2 regions of the Stenotrophomonas sp. STEN033 genome follow, and region 1 is predicted to be linked to the other one. Evidence: predicted binding sites of a transcription regulator. Region 1 holds the regulator's gene; the other holds the start of a gene.
What was found. The regulator FliA, encoded in region 1, starts transcription of late flagellar genes. The targets are predictions, from matches to a motif close to TAAAGTTTNNCNNNCNNNGGCCGATAA.

Region 1 (3,399 bases):
CGCTGATCAGGTCGCTGTCACCTGCATTGACGGCGACCGCGGTCGGCTGCGGCGCGGCAACGGCCGCGGCGGTACCGACATCGAACTGCGCGATCAGCGCGGCGGGCGCGTGCTCTGGATCGGTGCCGGAAGACACCGCGTCGAGCATGGCCTGCAGCCAGTCCAGCGATTGCTGGGCGGCATCGAAATGATGCGCCAGCAGTTCGGCCTTGCCGGCGCGGGCCATGCCCAGGGTTTCCTCGGCGGCGTGGCACAGCTCCACCATTGGCGTGATCGCCAGAAAACCGGCGCCGCCCTTGAGGGTGTGGAAACCACGGAACACGGCGTTGAGCTGGTCGCTGTCGTGCGGTGCCTGCTCCAGCGTCACCAGCTGCTCGCCGAGACGATCCAGGATCTCCTGCGCTTCGAGGATGAAGTCGGCGGCGATGTCGTCGGCAAAAGCACTCATGGCTTACAGCCCCAGGTCCGAGAGCAGATCGTCGGCGTCGACCTGGGAAACGGCATGGCGGTCCAGGCCATTGACGGCGGGACCGGCCAGGCCATGGTTGCGTGCGTCTTCTTCCGGCGGCGGCAGACCGAGCGCACCAAACCCTTCGTGCACGCGGCGGACGATGCCAACCACACGGCGGATGATCTGCCCGGTCAGGTCCTGGTAGCTCTGGGTCAGCGCGACTTCGGTGAGGTTGTGGCGGATGCGTTCGAGAATCTCACCCTGCTCGGCGTTGAGCCCGTCGGTACGCAGACGCTCGGTCAGTGCCCGGCATTCTTCGGCCAGGTCGAGCGTGCGATGGGTGGCCTGCTCGGTCATCTGCACGACGTGGTCCAGACGCGCACAGGCATCGTCCAGCTCGCCGGCTTCGCTGGGCACGCTGGGCAGTTCGCCCAGGGCCTGTCCGAGTTCACGGGCGAGCCGGCCCAGGCCGGACATCATCGGCTGCGCGCGCAGGGCGGCGAGTGCGTCGATTTCCCGGCGCCAGCCAGCCTCATCGCCACTTTCCAATGCTGCCAGTGCGTCCTGCAGGCGCTGCACCAGGGCCGATTTGTCGCTCAATGCTTCCCCGAGGCGGTCCATCAGGCGCTCGCTGCCAGGCGTTCGAAGATCTTGCCCAGCTTCTCTTCCAGCGTCTGCGCGGTGAAGGGCTTGATGATGTAGCCGTTCACGCCGCTCTGCGCGGCCTCGATGATCTGCTCGCGCTTGGCCTCGGCGGTAACCATCAGTACCGGCAAGGTCTTGAGCTTGGCGTCATTGCGGATCGCCTTGAGCAGCTCGATGCCGGTCATCACCGGCATGTTCCAGTCGGTGACGACGAAATCGAACGGCTGGCTCTGCAGCAATGACAGCGCGGCATGCCCGTCCTCGGCTTCGGCGGTATTGGTGAAGCCCAGATCGCCGAGCAGGTTCTTGACGATGCGACGCATCGTCGAGAAGTCGTCAACGATCAGGATGCGCATGTTCTTGTTCAAAAGGCTTTCCTCTTCATGGTTCCTCGAGGCCGGCGTCGGCCGCCTCGAAAATCTTCAGTCGGCCACGCAGACGCAGCATGGCCTGGCCGTGGATCTGACAGACGCGGGATTCGCTGACGCCCAATACCGCGCCGATTTCTTTCAGGTTCAATTCCTGTTCGTAGTACAGCGACAGCACCAGCTGTTCGCGCTCGGGCAATTGGCCGATGGCCTTGCCCAGCTCGGTGCCGAACTGGCTGCGCTCAAGAACCTGCTGCGGGGTGGGCCCACCGGTAGTCGGGGTGTCCAACTCGCCCTGGTCTTCGATGCGTGATTCCAGGCTCAGCACCTGGCCGCGCGAGGCGTCTTCGACCAGCCGCATGTATTCGGGTAGCGGCAGCTCCATTGCCTCGGCCACTTCACTGGCACTGGCCGCGCGGCCGGAACTTTGCTCGAGCCGGCGGATGGTGGCGGCGGCATCGCGGGCGCGGCGGTGCACCGAGCGCGGCACCCAGTCGCCGCGACGGATCTCATCGATCATCGAGCCGCGGATACGGATCGACGCATAGGTCTCGAACGATGCACCCTGTTCGGCGTCATAGCTGCGCGAGGCTTCGATCAGGCCCATCATGCCGGCCTGGATCAGATCGTCGACTTCGACGCTGGCCGGCAGGCGCGCGGCCAGGTGATGGGCGATGCGGCGTACCAGGTCGGCGTGGCGGGCGATGCAGTCATTGGCCGCGCTGCGCTGGACTTCACGATAGTGAGCGGCTGCATTGTTCATGCCTTCACCTTCTGCTGGATGATGCGTTCCAGGAAGAACTCAACGCCGCCGCGTGGGGCGGTTGGGGCTTGCCAGCGCGCGGTGCGACGGGCGATTTCATTGATCGCCAGCGAGGCTGGCGCGGAAGGGTAGAGCTTCACCACTGGCTGCTGGCGCTGCACCGACAGACGCAACCAGTCGTCCTGCGGCACGCAGCCCAGGTAGTTCAGCGAGACATCGATCAGGAACTTCTCGCAGACCCGCACCAGCTTTTCATACAGGGCGCGGCCTTCGTTCGGGTCGCGGACCATGTTGGCCACGACCTGGATACGGTCCACGCCGCGTTCGCGCGAGAGCACCTTGATCAGCGCATAGGCGTCGGTGATCGAGGCCGGCTCGTCGCAGACCACGACCACGGTGTCCTGGGCGGCCTGGCAGAAGGTCAGCACGCTGTCGGTGATGCCGGCCGCGGTGTCGATGATCATCACATCGAGGTCGCGTTCCAGCTCCGAGAACACGTTGACCAGGCCCACATGCTCGGCCGGCTGCAATTCGGCCATGTGCCGACGGCCGGAGGCGGCGGGCACGACCAGCACGCCGTTCGGGCCTTCGATGATGACTTCTTCCAGCGTGGCGCGCCCGGCGACCAGGTCGGCCAGGGTGTGCTTGGGCTGCAGGCCCAGCACCACGTCGATGTTGGCCAGGCCCAGGTCGGCGTCGAGCAGCAGGGTGCGTTTGCCCATGCCTGCCAGTGCCACGGCCAGGTTGGCCGAGACATTGGTTTTACCTACGCCACCCTTGCCGCCCGTCACCGCGATGGTGCGTACCGGACCGGCCGGTTCGTGCCGGGTTGCCGACAGCGGAAAGGTGTTGGTCAGCTTGGCGTACTCACGCGACTGCATTGTTCAACTCCGTGTTGCAGGGCATATCGGCCGCGCGGCGCAAATCTTCAAGGCGGAGTACAAGATTTGCGGCAGAGGCCCGATAAAGGTCTTCCGGGACGTCCTGGCCGTCGGTCACCCAGGTGATCGGCAGGCGGTGATCGACCGCCACTGACAGGGCCGAACCGAAGCGGCCGGTCTCGTCCAGCTTGGTCAGCACCACGCCCTGCGGGTTGGCGGCGCTGAAGCGGCGGACCACTTCGTCCATGTCCTGGAAGGCGGTGTTGGCCGGCAGTACCAGCAGGGTGCGGA
Region 2 (3,399 bases), on a different contig from region 1:
CTCCTCCGGCAGGCGCAGGGGCGGCACTTCCGCCTTGGGATCGAGGGCGAAGTAGAGGAATATCGCGCCGTGCCGTTCCTGCACCGGATAGCTGTGCAGGCATTGGCTGCCAACCAGGGGGCAAGCGCTCACCGCAGGCACATCCTGGACCACGCCGCTGCCGTCCACCTCCACGCCGTGGTACCAGCAGGCGATGCGTTCGCCCAGATTCCAGCCCATCGACAAGCGCGCGCCGCGATGTGGACAGCGGTCTTCCAGGGCGTGCACACGTCCATCGTGGTCGCGCCACAACACGATGTTCTCGCCCAGGCGGGTGATGCCCAGCGGTGCACTGGATACCTCCCAGCTGGCCACCACCGGATACCACAATTCGCGCAGGCCGCGGCGCAGGTGCGCTTCAATCTCTGTCTTCCTTGCCATCAATGCTCCCTCCCAGGATGCGTTGGCTGTGGCTGCCGGATCAGTAGCCGAGGGTGGCAAGGGATTTGTGGAACGACACTTCGGTCCACGCCTTGCCGCTGTGGTCATAAACACCGATCGCGTTGAGCTGGCAGACCACGTCGACGACGTCGCTGGCACCATTGGCGAAGGCCTGTTCCAGTGCGTTGGCCAGTTGCAGCTCGTGCTCGGTCGGGGCACGCGTACGGGTCTGCCAGACGATGTTGCGGGCCTGCCCCGGCTGCTCGATGCTGCCTGCGCCCGGGTCATTGGCCGGGACGGGCTTCTGCCACTGTTTGAGGTATGGATTGAATTGCAGCGGAGTGCTCATGCCACTTCCTCCAGTCCGGCTTCGATCCTGGATGCATCAACCTGTATGTCATCACCCTGTACCCGCAGCGGATAGGTGGACAGATCGCGGCCGCCGGGCTCGCGCAGGCAGCGCCCGCTTCGGATGTCGAACACCGCCTCGTGCAGCGGGCACTCGACCTTGCCATCCTCGACAAATCCCTGGCTGAGCAGGGCATAGGCATGCGGGCAGACATCTTCGATGGCGTAGTAGTCGCCATCGACCAGAAAAATGCCGATCTCCTTGCCAGCCAGCTTGGCTGCGAAAGGATATTCCGCGTGAACCTGCGATTTACTACAAACAGTTTTCCAGTTCATGCCGTTCTGTCCGCCCGGGTGGGTGAGGGTGAGGTTTTATATTTGAAACTAAATCTTAATACAGAAACTTCGATTCAACATAGCAGTGCTTGAGGGGGTCGCAATAAGGGAAACTGTCATTTGCGTGTGCTGTTATTCACACATTTGAAGTTTGATCGACTTTGTTTGTTGGTGCTTGCCTATGTCTTGGGGCGACGGAGCTTTGCTGTTGCGGCTTTTGTTTAATGGGTGAAACCTGGTGGAGTTGTTCTGCTGCTTTCTGTTGTTGGGGCCGGGTGTTGGATAGCGCCGCGTCGCCTGGCGATATGGCTTGCTTTGCACCAACCGGAAGCGATGGGGTGCGTGCTCGGAGCCTCACTGGTTGCTGCGCAATAACGAATGGCAAGCGGCAGCTTGGTTTGATTTACTTTGATTTGAATATAGGGCTGGCGGGTATGAGGTTGCTTTGGGATTTGTCCTAAAACTTTTGATTGGGCCAAAAGTTGGAATATGCGGGTGGATGCCTGGCTAAAGAAAACGGGACATTGGCCGATATACCGGGCAGCTTTCCGTTTGGACTGATTCGTTGTCTGTCATGGTGATTATCTCGGCAGTGGTTGCGGCGGTGGTTGCCGGAGGCCTGGTCTGGCTCTGGCAGCGGAGCAATGGCGACAGGAGTGGGCCACAACGGCGGCCGCGCACCCCGCCGGTCGTACCGACAACGACGATCAAGGCGGCAACCGTGGCTGTGGGTGATCTGCAGCGGCGCTTCCTGCTCAGTGCCCTGGGGGCTGCCGATGCAGCCGCTGACGCATTGCGTGTACAGCGGGCGGTGGTGGACGACGTGGTCGCGGCGCTGACGCGCGCAGACCTGTCGTCGCGTTACACGCCGCGTCGGCCGAACCTGTTGCCGCAGTTGATCCAGAGCGTCAACGACAGCACGGCGTCCTCTCGCTCGATCGCGCGCATCATCGGCAGCGATGCGGTGCTGGCGGCGACCTTGCTGCGCATCGCCAACAGTCCCCTTTATCGCCTGCAGCGGCAGGATGTACAGAGCATAGAGCGGGCAGTGACGCTGATCGGCAACGATGGCATCCGGCAGATCATTTCAGCGGCGCTGGTGCAGCCGGTGATGGAGTCGGCGCGTGGTGTCGATGCGGAGTTCGCTGGCCTGTTGTGGGAATACACCTTGCGGGTTTCATTGGCTGCCGCCGATCACGCGCGCAGCGTCGAGCGCGAGGATGGCTTCGCCGCGCAGCTGGCTGGCCTGCTGCTGGGGCTGAGTGCGGCGATGGCCATGCAGGCGGCCACCGATGTGCTGGCGCAGCCGCCATTGCGGGTGCGTGAGCCGGGTACCCTGCTGGCGGTGCTGGAGCGCTGCAGTGCGCCAACCGCCGTGCGGATCGCCGGGCACTGGAAACTGTCCGCCCCCATCGTCGAGGCGCTCAAACAGGTGGATGCGCCTGCTGCCACCGGCTTGGCGCGCTCCCTGCAGGTAGGACAACTGGCCGCCAGCGCTGCGATGCTGCATGCGCAGGGCCTGATGAGCGAGGAAGAAGCCGTTGCAGCGCTCGCCAGTCAACTGCCCGAACATGTGGCGACATGGCTGTGGAAGCGGATGAGCCAGGCCGACGCTGCGCAGGAGTGAGGCCCGCAACGAGGGCCGCGCGGCACATCGCGCGCCCGTATCCTGGCGGTGAGGGATGGCTGCGCCGCTGTGGGGCAGGGTGCCTACAGCTGCGATTCCAGTGGCAGCCAACTGATCACGCGGGTGCTTGCACGTTGCATGAACCCGGTGTCCGGTTCGGTGCGCAGGCTGATGGGTGGATTGCTGCCGCGATCCAGCCAGCGTAGTTCGTGATCCTTGTTCAGATACATCCAGTAACTCATCTCCGCGCTGGACAGGCGCAGATACTCCTGGCGCAGGCGTGCTGCCAGCACCGGGTCATCGAACAGCGCGCCCATTTCGGTATTGAGGTAGGCCGAGCGTGGGTCGAGGTTGAACGAACCGACGAAGCCGCGGCGGTCATCCACCACGAAGGCCTTGGTATGCAGGCTGGCGCCGCTGCTGCCGAAGGTCGACGCCTTTTCGACGTGTCCATGCGCCTTGAGCTCGTACAGTTGCACGCCGCCAGCCAGCAACGGGCGGCGGTAGTGCATATAGCCGCCATGCACTGCCGCCACGTCGTTCGCGGCCAACGAATTGGTGATGATGCCGACCTGCACGCCGTTCCGGGCCTGCTGGATCAGTCCCTTGGTGCCAACTGCGCCGGGTACGAAGTACGGTGATATCAGCAGTGACTTGTGCTTGGCACT

Region 2: a site for FliA is predicted at 1,613-1,639, ahead of AC1VXC_RS14520 (HDOD domain-containing protein). Genes of this name have one in related genera too.

Annotation. Positions count from the first base shown of each region.
Region 1 covers NZ_JBXFWM010000033.1:31,486-34,884, forward strand. Annotated here, with positions in the region: gene AC1VXC_RS12490 (chemotaxis protein CheA) at 1-448, opposite strand, end outside; gene AC1VXC_RS12495 (protein phosphatase CheZ) at 452-1,072, opposite strand; gene cheY (chemotaxis response regulator CheY) at 1,072-1,464, opposite strand; gene AC1VXC_RS12505 (RNA polymerase sigma factor FliA) at 1,478-2,227, opposite strand; gene AC1VXC_RS12510 (MinD/ParA family ATP-binding protein) at 2,224-3,108, opposite strand; gene flhF (flagellar biosynthesis GTPase FlhF) at 3,095-3,399, opposite strand, start outside.
Region 2 covers NZ_JBXFWM010000044.1:30,376-33,774, forward strand. Annotated here, with positions in the region: gene AC1VXC_RS14505 (Rieske 2Fe-2S domain-containing protein) at 1-420, opposite strand, end outside; gene AC1VXC_RS14510 (recombinase-like helix-turn-helix domain-containing protein) at 461-769, opposite strand; gene AC1VXC_RS14515 (Rieske (2Fe-2S) protein) at 766-1,104, opposite strand; gene AC1VXC_RS14520 (HDOD domain-containing protein) at 1,679-2,731, shown strand; gene AC1VXC_RS14525 (phospholipase D family protein) at 2,815-3,399, opposite strand, start outside.